Regions from separate parts of the Streptomyces sp. NPDC089919 genome, predicted to be linked through region 1. Evidence: riboswitches for the same ligand, from Rfam matches in the RefSeq annotation. Region 1 holds a riboswitch; the other holds the start of a gene.
What was found. Region 1 has a riboswitch for cobalamin ahead of AB0O40_RS29010 (ribonucleoside-diphosphate reductase subunit alpha). Riboswitches for the same ligand answer to the same signal wherever they lie in the genome.

Region 1 (11,537 bases):
CTGCGCCTTCTCGCGGATCGAGGGGATCTCCTCGACCGCGTCGAAGGCCGCCGCGCGGTCGTCCGGGTCGGGCAGGTAGGTGTCGAGCAGCGTCAGGTAGAACTGGACGTGCACGGCCTCCTCGAAGAGCTGGCGCGACAGGTACAGGCGCGCCTCCGGGGAGTTGATGTGCTTGTACAGCGTCAGCACCAGGTTGTTCGAGACGATCGAGTCGCCGGTCGCGAAGAACGCGACCAGGCGGCCGATCATGTGCTGCTCGGCGGGCGTCAGCTTCGCGAGGTCCGCGACGTCCGAGTGGAGGTCGACCTCCTCCACCGTCCAGGTGTTCTTGATCGCGTCCCGGTAGCGCTCGTAGAAGTCCGGGTAGCGCATGGGCCGGAGGGTCAGCTCGAAGCCGGGGTCGAGCAGGTTCTTCTTTTCGGTGGGCATTACTGGCAGGCCTCGCAGGACTCGGGGTTCTCAAGGGAGCAGGCCAGCGCCTCGGCATCGACGGCCTGCGGGAGGGGGGTGGCGGCGGCCGGGACGGCGGCCGTGCCGGACGCGGCGCGGGCGATCTTCGTCGCCGGGCGCGAGCGCAGGTAGTACGTGGTCTTCAGGCCCTGCTTCCAGGCGTACGCGTACATCGAGCTGAGCTTGCCGATGGTGGGCGTCTCCAGGAACAGGTTGAGCGACTGGCTCTGGTCCAGGAAGGGCGTACGGGCCGCGGCCATGTCGATCAGGCCGCGCTGCGGGATCTCCCAGGCGGTGCGGTACAGCTCGCGCACCTCGGCCGGGATCCAGCCGAAGCCCTGCACCGAGCCGGAGGCCTCACGCAGCGCCTCGCGGGTCTGCGCGTCCCAGACGCCGAGCTTCTTCAGGTCCTCCACCAGGTAGGCGTTGACCTGGAGGAACTCACCGCTGAGCGTCTCGCGCTTGAAGAGGTTGGAGACCTGCGGCTCGATGCACTCGTACACGCCGGCGATCGAGGCGATGGTCGCGGTCGGCGCGATGGCCAGCAGCAGGGAGTTGCGCATCCCGGTCGTGGCGACCCGGGCGCGCAGCGCGTCCCAGCGCTCCGGCCAGTTGAGCTCGACGTCGTAGTGGTCGGGGTGCAGCACGCCGCGCGCGGTCCGGGTCTTCTCCCAGGCCGGCAGCGGGCCGTGGCGCTCGGCCAGGTCGCAGGAGGCCTCGTACGCCGCGAGCATGATCCGCTCGGCGATCTTCGTGGAGAGCGCCTTGGCCTCGGCCGAGTCGAAGGGCAGCCGCAGCTTGAAGAAGACGTCCTGGAGGCCCATCGCGCCCAGGCCCACCGGACGCCACTTGGCGTTGGAGCGGCCGGCCTGCTCGGTCGGGTAGAAGTTGATGTCCACGACCCGGTCGAGGAAGGTCACGGCGGTCCGGACGGTCTCGTCCAGCCGCTCCCAGTCCAGCTCGCCGGCCTCGGTCACGAAGGCGCCCATGTTGACCGAGCCGAGGTTGCAGACCGCGGTCTCGCCGTCGTCGGTGACCTCGATGATCTCGGTGCACAGGTTCGAGGAGTGCACCACGGCGCCGGGCTCGGCGGTCTGGTTGGCGGTCCGGTTGGAGGCGTCCTTGAAGGTCATCCAGCCGTTGCCGGTCTGCGCCAGGGTGCGCATCATGCGGCCGTACAGGTCCCGGGCCGGCATGGTCTTGCGGGCCAGGCCCGCGGCCTCGGCCTTGGTGTACGCGGCGTCGAACTCCGCGCCGTACAGGTCGACCAGCTCCGGTACGTCGGAGGGGGAGAAGAGCGACCACGGGGCGTCGGCGTTCACCCGGCGCATGAACTCGTCCGGGATCCAGTGCGCGAGGTTGAGGTTGTGGGTGCGGCGGGCGTCCTCGCCGGTGTTGTCGCGGAGCTCCAGGAACTCCTCGATGTCCGCGTGCCAGGTCTCCAGGTAGACGGCGGCGGCGCCCTTGCGGCGGCCGCCCTGGTTGACCGCGGCCACGGAGGCGTCGAGGGTCTTGAGGAACGGCACGATGCCGTTGGAGTGCCCGTTGGTGCCGCGGATCAGCGAACCGCGGGCGCGGATGCGGGAGTACGCCAGGCCGATGCCGCCGGCGTGCTTCGAGAGCCGGGCCACCTGGTGGTAGCGGTCGTAGATCGAGTCCAGCTCGTCCAGCGGGGAGTCCAGCAGGTAGCAGGAGGACATCTGCGGGTGCCGGGTGCCGGAGTTGAAGAGCGTCGGCGAGGACGGGAGGTAGTCCAGCCGGCTCATCAGGGCGTAGAGCGAGGTCACTTCCTCCAGCGCGCGGACGCTGTCGTCCTCGGCGAGGCCGCAGGCGACCCGGAGCATGAAGTGCTGGGGGGTCTCGACCACCTGGCGGGTGATCGGGTGGCGCAGCAGGTAGCGGCTGTGCAGGGTGCGCAGGCCGAAGAAACCGAAGCGGTCGTCGGCGCCGGCCGCGACGGAGGCCTCGACCAGGGCGTCCAGCCGGGCGGCGTGCAGCTTGACGAAGTCGGCGGTCCGGTCGGCGATCAGGCCCTCGCGGTGGCCCACCTCGACGGAGGCGGCGAAGGAGGTCGCGCCCTGGCCGGTGGCCTCGTCGGCGATGGCGAGGGTGAGCAGCCGGGCGGCGAGCCGGGAGTAGGCGGGGTCCTCGGAGATGAGCCCGGCGGCGGCCTCGGTGGCCAGGCCGCGCAGCTCCGCCTCGTCGGCGGTGGCGCTGCGGCCGCGCAGGGCGGCGGCGGCGACCCGGCCCGGGTCGGTGTCCGGGAGGTCCGCGGTGAGTTCCGTGAGGGTGCGCAGCAGAGCGGCGCCGGGGCCCCCGGGCTCGGCAGGAGTCTCGGACGGCTCGGACACGGCGCGCGGTGCGGCAGGCGCGATGGTCACGGTGGGGGGCTCTCCCTCGCTCGGCTCCGGTCACCACGGCGGGCGGGCGTGCGGGGGCGCGTGCGGGCGTGGCAGAAACGCGTACTCCGCACGGCGTCCACCGGCCCAACCGCGAGGCCCGGACGTCTCGGCACCCGGTTCGGTCGACCCGGGCACACCGTCGGCAGGTCCTCGGACTCCCGATGCACGAATGCGTGCACTTCATACCGTTGCGGGACAGTTCCGGATTCTCACCGGATTCCCCTGCGGCGACAGCGAGGACGAGCATACATGTGGGGGCGCCTGATCGTGTGACCCCCTAGATGTTGTGTCGCCCGCGACGGGGAGTCCCGGGGCCGTGTCTCTCCGCTACCGTCCTGCGGAGGCGGGGCGCCCGGTACCGGGCCCGTACCGGGGCATGCCGCAGGGCCCTCCCCGCGGCCCGGCCGGGCGCGTCGTACGACGGCCGGCGGGCGGCCGCGGGGACGGCCGGAAACGATCGGTGGACTGCCGGGGCCCTACAGGTCCAGCCCGTACGTCAGGAGGCTCAGGCCCGGGCGCGGGGACCAGTCGCGTTCGGGGGAGCGGGTGAAGCCCAGGCGTTCGTAGATGCGCTGCGCGCCGCGCATGGCGGGCTGGGTGGACATCACCATCCGGGTCACCCCGGGGGTCGCCCGGGCGCGTTCGAGGCAGGCCCGGACCAGCGCCTCGCCGGCACCCCGCCCGCGGCCCTCCCGGGCCACCGCGAGCATCCGGAACTCCGCCTCGCCCGCGCGGGCGATGTCGGCCAGTGGGCTGCCGGGCGGGGCGTACGCCAGACCGCCCAGGAGCCGCCCCTCGCGGTCGACGGCGACCAGGACGGTGCCCTGGGCCGCCCGGCCCGCCACATCGCGCAGGACGGCCGCGTAGGGGTCGTCGTCATGCCCTTCGAGCAGGCCGTCCAGGACGTAGGCGCGGGCGGTGACCTCGCCCAGCTCGGCGTATTCGGCGGGCAGGGCTTCCCTGATCACGATGTCCATGCTCCGAGTGTGCCGCACCGGTACGGCGGAGGGCCGCCGGGGATCCCCCGACGGCCCTCCGGCCCCGCGGCGCCGCGCTCAGCAGCAGCGGAAGCCCTCGCGCGGATCCGCCTCGCGGGCGTCCGTACGGGCCCGCTCGAACTCCCGGCGGGTCGGCACCGCCGCCCCGGGGTCGTGCGCGCGCAGGTGCGCGAGGTGCCGGTCGTAGGCCGCCTCGCCGGTGAACTCGCGGACGTAGAACCGGATCCGGGCCAGCAGGCCGGCCGCCGTCACGAGGTCACGCCCTCCTTGACGCGGCCGCCGCCCGAGTCGAGTCCGGCGGCCGCGAGCTCGGCCTTCTCCTCGGCCGTGGCGATCAGCCCGGCCGGGGCGACGATCTTCGACTCGACATAGGGGGCCTCGTGCAGCACCACCGACTCCGGCCTGCGGGCCGCCTGGACGCAGACCCGCAGCGCGTCCGCCAGCACCACCACGATCAGGACCGCGAAGAGCGCGGACAGGACGCCGTCCACGGTCGAGTTGGTGACCACGGTGTGCATGTCGTCCAGCGACTTGGCCGGCGGCAGCACCTTCCCGGCGTCGATGCCCGACTGGTACTTGTCGCGCTGGGCGAAGAAGCCGACCCGCGGGTCGTCGGAGAAGATCTTCATCCAGGAGGCGGTGAGCGTCACCGCGGCGTCCCACACCAGCGGTACGCCGGTCACCCACGCCCACTTCAGCCGGCCGGACTTGACCAGCAGGGTGGTGCACACGGCCAGGGCGACCGCGGCCAGCAGCTGGTTCGCGATGCCGAAGAGCGGGAAGAGCTGGTTGATGCCGCCGAGCGGGTCGTGCACGCCGACCCACAGGAAGTACCCCCAGGCGCCCACCACGAGCGCGCTGGAGATCCAGACCCCCGGCTTCCAGCTGACCTGCCGGAAGGGCTTGTAGACGTTGCCCAGGGTGTCCTGGAGCATGAAGCGGCCCACCCGGGTGCCCGCGTCCAGCGTGGTCAGGATGAACAGCGCCTCGAACATGATCGCGAAGTGGTACCAGAAGGCCTTCAGCCCGGCCCCGCCGATCACGCCCGAGAAGATCTCGGACATGCCCAGCGCGAAGGTGGGCGCACCGCCGGTCCGGGAGAGCAGGCTGGCCTCCTCCACGTCCTTGGCGGCCTGCGCCAGCGCCTCGGGGGTGATGCTGAAGCCGAGGTGGCCGATGGCCTCGGAGGCGGTCTGCACGGTCGTGCCGACCACTCCGGCGGGGGAGTTGACGGCGAAGAACAGGCCCGGCTCGATGATGCAGGCCGCGATGACGGCCATCACGGCCACGAACGACTCGGTCAGCATCGCGCCGTAGCCGATCATCCGGACCTGGGTCTCCTTCTGGACCATCTTCGGGGTGGTGCCCGAGGAGACCAGGGCGTGGAAGCCGGAGAGCGCGCCGCAGGCGATGGTGATGAAGACGAACGGGAACATCGAGCCGGCGAAGACCGGCCCGTCCCCGCGCGAGGCGAAGTCGGTGACCGCCGGCATCTTCAGCGTCGGCATGGCGATGACCACCCCGAGCGCCAGCAGCGCGATGGTGCCGACCTTCATGAAGGTGGACAGGTAGTCGCGCGGGGCCAGCAGCAGCCACACCGGCAGCACCGAGGCGAGGAAGCCGTAACCGACCATCCACAGCACCAGGGTGGTGGGCTTGAGGGTGAAGAAGTCGGCCCAGGAGGACTCCGCCACCCAGCCGCCGGCCACCAGCGAGAGCAGCAGCAGCGCCACGCCGATCAGCGAGACCTCGGTGACCCGACCGGGCCGCAGCACCCGCAGGTACACGCCCATGAAGAGGGCGATCGGGATGGTCATGCCGATGGAGAAGACGCCCCAGGGCGAGTGCGACAGGGCGTTGACGATCACCAGCGCCAGCACCGCCAGCAGGATGATCATGATGGCGAAGACCGCGACCAGGGCCGCCGCGCCGCCCACCGGGCCGATCTCCTCGCGCGCCATCTGGCCGAGCGAGCGGCCGTCGCGGCGGGTGGAGAAGAAGAGCGTGACCATGTCCTGGACGGCGCCGGCGAAGATCACGCCGGCCACGATCCAGATGGTGCCCGGCAGATAGCCCATCTGTGCGGCGAGCACCGGGCCGACCAGCGGACCGGCGCCCGCGACGGCCGCGAAGTGGTGGCCGAAGAGCACCCGCCGGTCGGTCGGGTGGAAGTCGACACCGTTGTCAAGGCGTTCGGCCGGGGTGGCCCGCGACTTGTCCACCCGCAGCACCCGCCGGGCGATGAAGCGCGAGTAGAAGCGGTACGCGATGGCGTACGAGCCCAGCGCCGCGGCGAGCAGCCAGGCGGCCGAGATCTCCTCGCCCCGGGAGAGCGCGAGCACCCCCCAGCCGAGCGCCCCGACCAGGGCGACCAGGGCCCAGACCGCCATTGCCGCGGGCGTCATGCCCCCCGACGGCGAAGGCGGGTCCGCCATGCCGGCCGGACCCGCCGCGTTCCGCTCCGATCCCGTTGATCCCGTTGATCCCGGTTTCGCCATGACCCTCGTCCCCTCGTGATCATCTACGCAATGCGCAGGGAATCTACGGGGACCTGCCCGCTGGAGGTAAGACCCCGTCCGTATACCGGTACGAGAGTCAACTCCCCGTCAGACGGCGGGGCGCTGGAGTCGGGCTACGAACTTGTAACGATCGCCCCGGTAGACCGAGCGGACCCACTCCACCGGCTCGCCGTCCGCATCCAGCGAGTGCCGGGAGAGCATCAGCATCGGCAGGCCGACGTCGGTGCCGAGCAGGCCGGCCTCCCGCGGGGTGGCCAGCGAGGTCTCGATGGTCTCCTCGGCCTCGGCCAGGTGGACGTCGTACACCTCCGCGAGGGCGGTGTAGAGCGAGGTGTACTTGACCAGCGAGCGGCGCAGTGCGGGGAAGCGCTTGGCCGAAAGGTGCGTGGTCTCGATGGCCATCGGCTCGCCGCTGGCCAGGCGGAGCCGCTCGATCCGCAGCACCCGCCCGCCGGTGGTGATCTTCAGCAGGCCGGCGAGGGTGTCGTCGGCGGTGACGTAGCCGATGTCGAGCAGCTGGGAGGTCGGCTCCAGGCCCTGGGCCCGCATGTCCTCGGTGTAGGAGGTCAGTTGCAGCGCCTGGGAGACCTTCGGCTTGGCGACGAAGGTGCCCTTGCCCTGGATGCGCTCCAGCCGCCCCTCGACGACCAGCTCCTGGAGCGCCTGCCGGACGGTGGTCCGGGAGGTGTCGAACTCCGCGGCCAGCGTGCGCTCCGGCGGCACCGGGGTGCCGGGTGGGAGCGTTTCGGTCATTTCGAGCAAATGCCGCTTGAGTCGGTAGTACTTGGGCACGCGCGCGGTACGAGTGGCTGCCCCGCTCTCCGGCTCCGTGAGCGCCCCTTCGGTGGCCATCGCCGCCTGCCTTCCCGACTCCAGTTTCACAGCCGTCACCGGCTCCTCCGTCTCTTGCGGTCACATCGTGACACGGGCCGGAGCACGGACGTCGCCCCTCCCTGAGGTGTCGGTCCGGTAACGGACTCACACCTCGTTTATTACACCCTTGACACCCCCAAAGGTCTAGGCCAAGCTCCAGGCTACTGGTCTAAACCAATATGGATCAGATCCCGGCCCCACGGCAGTACTTGGCGTATTTCACGTACGGCGGGCAGGGGGACTGCAGCATCCCTGAGGAGGGTGGCGTGAAGCGCAAGCTCATCGCGGCGGTTGGTGTCGCGGGCATGGTGATCGGTCTGGCGGCGTGCGGCGGCTCGGACGACAAGAAGGACGGCGGCGACAAGCCGTCCGCCGCCAAGGAAATCACGGTCTGGCTGACGGTCGACGCCCAGAACAACTGGCCGGACCTGGTCAAGGCGGCCGACGACGCGGTGATCGCGAAGCACCCGGGCCTGAAGGTCAAGCACGAGTACTACGGCTGGCCGGACAAGAACGCCAAGCTCGACGCGGTGCTCGCCACGGACAAGGCTCCGGACGTGGTCGAGATGGGCAACTCCGAGATGATCGGCTACATGTCGACCGGCGCCTTCTCGGAGATCGACGCCTCGAAGTACGACAACTCCGCGGCCTGGCTGGACGCCCTCAAGGAGTCCGTCACCTACGACGGCAAGACCTACGGCGTCCCCTACTACGCCGGTGGCCGCGTGGGCACCTGGCGCAAGGACGTCGCCGCCGAGGCGGGCGTCAAGGCCGCCCCGAAGAGCTGGGCCGAGCTGACCTCCGCCCTGGACGCCATCCAGAAGAAGAAGGGCGCCAAGTTCAGCGCCTGGTACCAGCCCTCGCCGGACTGGTACGCGGCCATGTCCTTCGTCTACGACGCGGGCGGCGCCATCGCCAAGAACGACGGCGGCCAGTGGAAGGCCTCGCTCTCCTCGCCCGAGTCGATCAAGGGCCTGACGCAGTACAAGGCGATCCTCGACAAGTACATGCACGCCGACAAGACCAAGGACGAGTCCGACCGTCCGGTCGTCTTCGGCCAGGGCAACGCCGGCGCCATCTTCGCCGCCGCCTGGGAGGGCGGCACCGCGGCCACCCCGGAGAACGACAAGGTCGGCAAGCTCGCCGACAAGCTCGAGAACTTCGTGATGCCCGGCCCGAACGGCAAGAACCTCCCGGTCTTCCTCGGCGGCTCCGACCTGGCGATCCCGTCCAAGTCCGGCGCCAAGGACATCGCCGGCGAGTGGATCAACGCCTTCACCGGCGCGCAGGGCCAGAAGGGCCTGATCGCCAAGGGCAACCTGCCCAACAACAAGACGGACCTCGGCCCGCTGAAGGCCGACCCGAAGACCCAGGTCGCGGCCACCGCGGCCGAGTCCTCCTGGTTCGTCCCGACCGCGCCCGGCTGGGGCCAGGTCGAGAAGGCCAAGCTCCTGCAGACCATGCTCCAGGAGATCGGCACCGGCAAGAAGTCGGTCGCGGACGCGGCCAAGGCCGCCGACGCCGAGATCGACAAGGTCATCAACACCAAGTGACCTGACCGGGCAGGGCCCCGCCACCTCGGCGGGGCCCTGCTGCCCGTACCAAGAGAGGGACCTGCGAGGAGCACGCGATGAGTGCCGCACAGACCACCACCGCCGATCTGCCACCGGCGAAGCGAACGCCGGCGTCGCAGGCGGACACCCCCAGTACGGGCCCCGGCAAGAAGGGCAAGAAGGGCTCCTCCGCGACGCCCTGGCTGCTGCTCGCCCCCTGCCTGCTGATCATCGTGCTGGTCATGGGGTACCCGCTGCTTCGCCTGGTCACCCTGTCCTTCCAGAGCTTCGGCAAGTCCGAGCTGTGGGGCTTCAAGGACGCCGAGTGGGTCGGCTTCGACAACTTCAGCGCCATCCTCGGCGACAGCGTCTTCTGGACGGTCGTCCTGCGCACGGTGCTCTTCGCCGGCGGCGCGGTCGTCCTGACCATGGTCCTCGGCATGCTGATCGCCCTGCTCCTCCAGCGGGTCTCCGGCTGGGTCAAGGGCCTGATCAGCGTGGCGCTGGTGGCGAGCTGGGGCATGCCCATCATCGTCGCCACCGCCGTCTTCAAGTGGATCTTCGACTCCGGCTACGGCGTGCTCAACTACCTGCTGAGCCAGCTGCCCGGGGTCGACATGGACGGCCACAACTGGTTCGCCAGCGGCCCCCAGGGCCTCGCGGTGATCATGCTCCTGGTGGTCTGGGGCGCGGTGCCGTTCGTGGTCATCACCCTCAGCGCGGGCCTCACGCAGGTGCCCAAGGAGCTCGAGGAGGCCGCCCGGCTCGACGGCGCCGGCGCCTGGGGCGTCTTCCGGCACGTGACCCTGCCGATCCTCAAGCCGATCATCGTCATGCTGACGACCCTCTCGGTCATCTGGGACATGGGCGTCTTCCCCCAGGTCTTCGTCATGCGCAACGGCAACCCCGAGGCCGAGTTCCAGCTGCTGACCACGTACTCGTACCAGAAGGCCTTCGTGGTCAACGACTACTCGGGCGGCTCGGCCATCGCCCTGGTGACCGTCCTGCTCCTGCTGGGCGTGGTTGCCGTCTACATGCGCCAGATGCTGAAGATCGGAGAGGTGGAGTGACCTCGACCACCGCGACCCCCCGGGCCGCCCGCCTCAAGAAGGCCGGCTCCAAGGGCGGCTTCAAGAAGTCCAAGCTCGGCTGGAACCTCGTCGGCCTGCTGGTCGCCGCCACCGCCGGCTTCCCGGTCTACTGGATGCTCAACACGGCGTTCAAGCCCGCCAAGGACGCCATCGACCCGAACCCGCAGTTCTTCCCGCACACCTGGACGCTGGCGAACTTCCGCCGCGCCCTGGACATCGCGGACTTCTGGGGCCCGGTCGGGCGCAGCCTGCTGGTCTCGTCGGTCGTGGTCGTCATCGGCATCGTGGTCGGCATGCTGGCCGCGCTGGCCATCTCCCGCTTCGCCTTCCGCGGCCGCAAGGTGGTCATCGTCGGCATCCTGGCCGTCCAGATGATCCCGCTGGTCGCGATGATCATCCCGGTCTTCCTGCTGCTGAACGACCTCGGTCAGTACGACAAGCTGACCGGCCTGATCATCACCTACCTGACCTTCATCCTCCCCTTCACCGTGTGGACGTTGCGCGGCTTCATCGTCAACATCCCCAAGGAGCTCGAAGAGGCGGCCATGGTCGACGGCTGCACCCCGACCGGGGCCTTCCTGCGGGTGGTCTTCCCGCTGCTCGCCCCGGGCATGGTCGCCACCTCCGTCTACGGCTTCATCCAGGCGTGGAACGAGTACCTGTACGCCCTGATGCTCATGAGCCAGCAGAACCAGACGGCCACCGTCTGGCTCGGCAACTTCACCACCAAGAACGGCACCGAGTTCGCTCCGATGATGGCCGGCTCCACCATGATGGCCATCCCGATCGTCGTGCTGTTCCTCATCGTCCAGCGCAAGATGGCCGCGGGCCTGACCGCTGGCGCAGTGAAGGGATAACCGCTCCCGATGACGATCACCGCCCACCGCACGGACACGCTGACCCGCGACGCCCTGGCCGTGCTCCAGCCGGGCTTCCTCGGCACCACCGCCCCCGACTGGCTGCTGCGCCGGGTCGGCGAGGGCCTCACCTCCGTCGGCCTGTTCGGCCGCAACATCGCCTCGCCCGGGCAGCTGGCCGCGCTCACCGCGCAGCTGCGGGCCGAGCGGGACGACGTCCTGGTCGCCATCGACGAGGAGGGCGGGGACGTCACGCGCCTGGAGGTGCGCGGCGGCTCCTCCTTCCCCGGCAACCTCGCCCTCGGCGCGGTGGACGACACCGCGCTCACCACCGAGGTCGCCCGCGAACTGGGCCGCCGGCTCGCCGAGTGCGGGGTCAACCTCAACTGGGCGCCCTCCGCGGACGTCAACTCCAACCCGGACAACCCGGTCATCGGCGTCCGGTCCTTCGGGGCCGACACGCAGCTGGCGGCCCGGCACACCGCCGCCTACGTCCAGGGCCTGCAGTCCGTCGGCGTGGCCGCCTGCACCAAGCACTTCCCGGGCCACGGCGACACGAACGTCGACTCGCACGAGGCGCTGCCGCGCATCGACGCGGACCTCGCGACCCTGCACGCCCGCGAACTGGTGCCGTTCCGCGCGGCGATCGAGGCCGGCACCAAGGCGATCATGAGCGCGCACATCCTGCTGCCCGCGCTCGACCCGACCCGGCCGGCCACCCTCAGCCCGCAGATCCTCACCGGACTGCTGCGCGGGGAGCTGGGCTACCAGGGGCTGATCGTCACCGACGGCAT
Region 2 (6,135 bases), on a different contig from region 1:
GTGCCCAGCTCGCCGGGGGCGAGGGCGAGGAGGTAGGTGCCGCCCACGTCGGGGACGAAGCCGATGCCGGTCTCGGGCATGGCGACCTTGGACCGTTCGGTGACGATGCGGACACTGCCGTGCGCGGAGACGCCGACCCCGCCGCCCATGACGATGCCGTCCATGAGGGCGACGTACGGCTTGGGGTAGCGGGCGATCAGGGCGTTGAGGCGGTACTCGTCGCGCCAGAAGTCCGCCGAGGCGGTGCCTCCGGTGCGGGCGTCCTCGTGGATGGCGCGGATGTCGCCGCCCGCGCACAGGCCCCGGTCGCCGGCACCCCGGATGACGACCAGGGCGACGGAGGGATCGGCCGCCCAGGCCGTCAGGGCCTCCTCGATCCGGCGCACCATGGGGTGGCTGAGGGCGTTGAGTGCCTTGGGGCGGTTGAGGGTGATGTACCCGGCGTGGCCCTCGGTGTGCAGCAGGACGTGGTCCTCGCCGGTGGGTGTCTCGTTGGTCATCGCAGGGTCTCCGTGAGTCCGCGCGCGACGATCACGCGCATGACCTCGTTGGTGCCTTCCAGGATCTGGTGGACCCGTAGGTCCCGGACGATCTTCTCGATGCCGTACTCGCTCACATAGCCGTAACCGCCGTGGAGTTGGAGGGCGGCATCGGCCACCTGGTAGCCGGTGTCGGTGGCGAAGCGCTTGGCCATCGCGCACAGCCGGGGGGCCAGCGGGTCCCCGGTGTCGAGGGCTTCGGCGGCCTGCCGGACCAGCGCGCGGGCCGCGGCCAGCTCGGTGGCCATGTCGGCCAGCCGGAACTGCAGGGCCTGGGCGTCCAGCAGCCGGCCCCCGAAGGCCTCGCGGTCGGCGAGGTGGGACAGCGAGCGGTCCAGGGCGCTCTGGGCGCCGCCCAGCGAGCAGGCGGCGATGCCGAGGCGGCCGCCGTTGAGGCCGTTCATGGCGATGCGGAAGCCGTCGCCCTCGGCGCCGAGCAGCCGGTCGGCGGGGATGCGGACCCCGTCGAGGACGACCTGACGGGTGGGCTGCGCGTTCCAGCCCATCTTCCGCTCGTTCGGGCCGAACGAGACGCCCGGGTCGTCATGTTGCACGACGAACGCGGAGATCCCGCCGGGTCCGCGGTCGCCGGTCCGGGCCATCACGACGTACACGCCGGCGGCTCCGGCGCCGGAGATGAACTGCTTCACCCCGGTCAGGACGTAGTGGTCGCCCAGCCGCTCGGCGCGGGTGCGCAGGGCGGCGGCGTCCGAGCCCGCGCCCGGTTCGGTCAGGCAGTAGCTGCCCAGGGTGGCGGCCGAGCACAGGCCCGGCAGCCAGCGGTCGCGCTGGCCGTGGTCGCCGTAGCGGTCGATCATCCAGGCGACCATGTTGTGGATGGAGAGGTAGCCGGCGATGGACGGGCAGCCGGTGGCGAGGGTCTCGAAGACGAGGACGCCGTCGCTGCGGGACAGGCCCGAGCCGCCGTGCTCCTCGCGGACGTAGACGCCTGCCAGGCCCAGGGCGGCGGCCCGGCGGATGACGTCCACGGGGAAGTGCTTGTCCTGGTCCCAGGCGACCGCGTGCGGGGCCAGCTGCTCCTGGGCGAAGTCGAGGGTGACCTCGGCGAGGGCGAGCTGGTCCTCGGTGAGGGTGGTGGTCACGGCGCTCACCCCATCGTCGGGATGGTGAAGCTCGCGCCCTCCTTGACCCCGGAGGGCCAGCGCGAGGTGACGGTCTTCGTGCGGGTGTAGAAGCGGATCGAGTCCGGCCCGTGCTGGTTGAGGTCGCCGAAGCCGGACTTCTTCCAGCCGCCGAAGGTGTGGTAGGCGACGGGGACCGGGATGGGGACGTTGACGCCGACCATGCCGGTGTTGACCCGGCGGGTGAACTCGCGGGCGGTGTCCCCGTCGCGGGTGAAGATCGCCACGCCGTTGCCGAACGGGTGCTCGCTGGGCAGCCGCAGCGCCTCCTCGAAGTCGGCGGCCCGGACGACGGTCAGCACCGGGCCGAAGATCTCCTCGCGGTAGACGCGCATCTGCGGGGTGACCCGGTCGAAGAGCGTGGCCCCGGCGAAGAAGCCGTTCTCGTGCCCGGCGAGCGTGAACGGCCGTCCGTCCACGACCAGTTCGGCGCCCTCGGTGACGCCGATGTCCACGTACCGGTTGACCCGGTCCAGGGCGTCGCGGCTGACCAGCGGGCCGAAGTCCGCCTCCGGGTCGTCGGAGCGGCCGATCTTCAGGGTCGAGATCCGGTCCTTGAGGGCGGCGACCAGGCGGTCCGCGGTCTCCTCGCCGACCGGTACGGCCACCGAGATGGCCATGCAGCGCTCGCCCGCCGAGCCGTAGCCGGCCCCGACGAGCGCGTCCACGGCCTGGTCGAGATCGGCGTCGGGCATCACGATCATGTGGTTCTTGGCGCCGCCGAAGCACTGGGCGCGCTTGCCGTGGGCGGCGGCGGTGGCGTAGATGTGCGCGGCGATCGGGGTGGAGCCGACGAAGCCGAGGGCCTGCACCCGCGGGTCCTCGAGCAGGGTGTCGACCGCCTCCTTGCCGCCGTTGACGACGTTCAGGACGCCCGGCGGCAGGCCGGCCTCCAGGAACAGCTCGGCGAGCCGCAGCGGTACCGAGGGATCGCGCTCGGAGGGCTTGAGGATGAAGGCGTTGCCGCAGGCGAGGGCGGGGGCGGCCTGCCAGAGCGGGATCATGGCGGGGAAGTTGAAGGGGGTGATGCCGGCGACCACGCCCAGGGGCGAGCGCAGCGAGTGCACGTCGATGCCGGTGCCGGCGTTGTCGGTGAACTCGCCCTTGAGGAGGTGCGGGATCCCGGCGGCGAACTCGACCACCTCCAGGCCGCGTTGCAGGTCGCCATGGGCGTCGGCGACCGTCTTGCCGTGCTCGGCCGACAGCATCCGGGCCAGGTCCTCGCGCTCGTCCTCGACGAGCTGGAGGAAGCGCAGCAGGACGCGGCCCCGCCGCTGCGGGTTCCACTGCCCCCAATCGGCCTGCGCCTCCATGGCGTTGGCGATCGCCGCCTCGGTGTCGGCGCGTCCGGCCAGCGGTACGCGGGCCTGGACGGCGCCGGTGTTCGGGTCGTACACGTCGGCGAACAGCCCGGACGTGCCGGTGGTGTGCTTTCCGCCGATGAAATGGGTGAGTTCACGGACCATGGGAGCCTGCTCTCGTCAGGTCGGATCCGGGGATGGCACGACGGACCGGCGGCGGACACTCCGATGGGGGTGCGCCGTTGCGGAAGCCGTGGGAACTACGAGCGCACGGAAGTGGTGTGGGTACGCTCCGCCGGATCACCAGGGTCGTGGGTACAAACCGGTGCCATGCGTGTCTGCTCCATCCTCGTGGACAACACGGAACAACCCGCGGCCGGTATCCTGACTCCCGGATCCCCGCGTGCCGCCCGCCTTCCCGGCAGACCTCGCCAGTGGCGTGTGGAGGGCAGCACGCTCCCCGGTCACAGTGGCGGGACCGTGCCGGACTCACACCGGCTTCCCTGCACCGCGGACCTTGTGCCAGGAACATATAGTTGGACGTCCTAGTAAGTCCAGAGCGCCACCCGAGGTGGGAGCGGGCCGAGCGGCGCCGCACCGCGCGAGCCCCTGCCGGCCGAGCCGGGTGCGCACACCGCGCCGAAACCGGCCGGGCCCCCGCGTGGTCCGCGGCGCTGAGGTACTGGCGCACGTCCTGCACGGGGTACGGGTGGGGGAGCCCGTGACGGGGGCGGAGGCGCGGCGGCTGGGGTGAGTGCGGTGGTCGCCGGGTGCTTCGGGTCGCTCATCGCCGTTCATCCGCCGGGTACTTGGCCGCGGCGGCGTCGGCCCGTACGATTCCCCTGCCCGGCTCCGGCCGGGGACAACTTCATGGCTGTGCGATCGGGGGAAGCCGGTGGGAATCCGGCGCTGACCTGCAACCGTGTGCGGCGCGCTGACCTGCGCCGCGAGTCGGGATGCCCGCCGCGCGGCAGCATCCGCTTCCACTGTCACGGTCTGCAGAGCGAAGCCCGGTACCGCCGGAACACCACGTCAGCACGCTCACGGGGGTGGGCCGCGCCGGTCGCGGGGCCGCATCGGCCGACCGCACCGGTCAGAAAGGCCACCCCATGCTCCTGAGCCCCGCCCGTCGCGCCGCCGTCACCACGGCCGCCCTGGGACTCGCCCTCACCGGCCTCACCGCCGCGCCCGCCGTCGCCCACGCCAAGCCGGTGAACACCAACGCCGCCGTCAAGGTCACCCTCACCGTGCAGGGCCCCGACGGCCTGCTGTTCAAGGGCAAGGTCAAGACCAAGGGCCACGACGTGAGCACCGCCACCGGTGGTACCCACAAGTGCGACGGCACCAACGGTGGCGCCAACCCGACCAAGGTGCCGACCCCGACCGCGGCCCTGGACGACGCGGCCAAGAACCACTACTTCGGCTGGGACGGCACCTGGTACGCGTCCTTCGACGACTTCTCCGTGGACACCATCAAGGGTGTCAGCGGCGGCGGTTCGGCCTACTGGAACATATCCGTCAACGGCACGCCCACCCCGGTCGGCGGCTGCCAGTTCAAGCTGAACGCGGGCGACCAGGTGTCGTTCGTCTGGACGTCCTTCTGATCCGTCGGGAGGGTGCGGGCGGGGCCGGTGCTGACCCGCCCCGCCCGCCGTCCGTCAGGCTCCCCAGCGCAGCGCGATGGTGTCACCGACGTTGATGACCTTGCCGCGGGTGGCGCCCGCGAAGGCGGACCCGTCCACGCTCACCTTCCAGCTGTTCGAGCCGCTGTTCGCCTTGCCGTTGACGGCGGTGACGGTGCCGGTCCCGGACGACGGCGTGACGCTGGTGACGCAGCCGGACGGGGCGGCCGAGCCGATCGCCGCGGTCAGGACGTCGCCGAGGGTGGTGGTGGTACCGGTCGGCGTGATGGAGACGGCGCAGGCCTTCAGGTTGCCGGCGCCGTCGTCCACAGTGAGCGCCAGCTTGGTCGCGGTACCCGAGGTGAAGGCCGACTGGGCCACCCACTGCGGCGCGCCCGGGGTGACCGGGACGGGCGGGGCGGAGGTGAAGCCGCCGCCGACCACCGCGCGCAGCGCGTCGATCGAGGCGTAGGCGCTCGGGGCGGTGTCGCTGGGCTTGTACTTGAAACCGCCGGCAGGGTTGTACTGGTTGGCGATGAGGAAGTCGACCGGGGTCCTGCCGGCCAGGGTGACGAAGTCGCCGGTCTGGGCGTTGATGCCGCAGGCGTTGAGGCCCGCGACGCCCCAGCCGTTGGAGCTGGTGTTGACGCCGTACATCGAGTTGAAGGCGCCGGTGGTGTTGACCAGCTTGCCCTTGAGGAAGTCCTTCGCCTGGACGACGTCGGCGTCGGTGTTCGGGACGCCGGAGGCGCACAGGGCGGCCATCGCCGCGCCGGTCATGTCGACGTCGCCGGCGGTGGCCAGGGCGGTCGGGTTGCCCTCGGCCTTGCTGTACTGCCAGCCGCCGTCGTTGTGCTGGTTGGCGCGGATGCGGGCCACCAGCGAGTCGGTGAGGGACTGGGGTATGCGGACCCCGCCGGCCTGCGTCTTGGCACCGCCCAGGGCGAGCGCGGCGAAGACGGTGCCGTTGAAGTTCGCGGACGGGCCGAAGTAGCCCGGCTCGGCGGTCTGCCAGTAGGAGTAGATGTTCGCGATCAGGTTGCGGGAGGCCGAGACCCGGGCCGGGTCGATGCCGGCCGCGTTCGCGTTGAGGGCGCCCCGCTCGTAGTCGGTGACCACCGGCGAGGCGGAGGGCCAGCCGGACGTGCCGAGCAGGTTGCGGTAGACGGTCCGGGCGTTCTTCGTGGTGTCCCCGCCGGGGTAGACGTCGACGACCGCGGTACCCGCGGCGGCGAAGGCGCTGAAGGCCCACTCGTTGGACAGCCCGGATCCGGCGTACGAACCGTCCGCGGCCTGGAGGGACTTGAGGTACGTCACACCGTTCGCCTTGGACGTGGCGATCTGCGCCGGGGTGGACGTGGCGAAGGCCGGCAGCACGGTCAGCGCGAAGGCGCCGAGCGCGGCGGGCGCCGCGAGCGCGAGACGGCGGGAGGTACGGGAACGGTTCATGGCCTGCTCCTGGGGTCGGCGGACGCCGGCCGGCCGCTCGTCCCCGACGGCACGCCGCAGGACGGCACGGCCGGGGGAGGGG

Region 2: linked by a shared signal. The riboswitch ahead of AB0O40_RS14100 (CoA-acylating methylmalonate-semialdehyde dehydrogenase) and the one ahead of AB0O40_RS29010 (ribonucleoside-diphosphate reductase subunit alpha) in region 1 are both predicted to bind cobalamin.

The regions. Positions count from the first base shown of each region.
Region 1 covers NZ_JBFBGK010000092.1:22,290-33,826, forward strand. Annotated here, with positions in the region: gene AB0O40_RS29005 (ribonucleotide-diphosphate reductase subunit beta) at 1-429, opposite strand, end outside; gene AB0O40_RS29010 (ribonucleoside-diphosphate reductase subunit alpha) at 429-2,831, opposite strand; cobalamin riboswitch at 2,976-3,116, opposite strand; gene AB0O40_RS29015 (GNAT family N-acetyltransferase) at 3,329-3,829, opposite strand; gene AB0O40_RS29020 (YbdD/YjiX family protein) at 3,908-4,102, opposite strand; gene AB0O40_RS29025 (carbon starvation CstA family protein) at 4,099-6,285, opposite strand; gene AB0O40_RS29030 (GntR family transcriptional regulator) at 6,457-7,221, opposite strand; gene AB0O40_RS29035 (extracellular solute-binding protein) at 7,509-8,795, shown strand; gene AB0O40_RS29040 (sugar ABC transporter permease) at 8,873-9,865, shown strand; gene AB0O40_RS29045 (carbohydrate ABC transporter permease) at 9,961-10,743, shown strand; gene AB0O40_RS29050 (glycoside hydrolase family 3 protein) at 10,753-11,537, shown strand, end outside.
Region 2 covers NZ_JBFBGK010000026.1:70,178-76,312, reverse strand. Annotated here, with positions in the region: gene AB0O40_RS14110 (enoyl-CoA hydratase/isomerase family protein) at 1-500, opposite strand, end outside; gene AB0O40_RS14105 (acyl-CoA dehydrogenase family protein) at 497-1,651, opposite strand; gene AB0O40_RS14100 (CoA-acylating methylmalonate-semialdehyde dehydrogenase) at 1,648-3,147, opposite strand; cobalamin riboswitch at 3,339-3,524, opposite strand; cobalamin riboswitch at 3,837-3,965, shown strand; gene AB0O40_RS14095 (DUF4430 domain-containing protein) at 4,092-4,586, shown strand; gene AB0O40_RS14090 (hypothetical protein) at 4,641-6,053, opposite strand.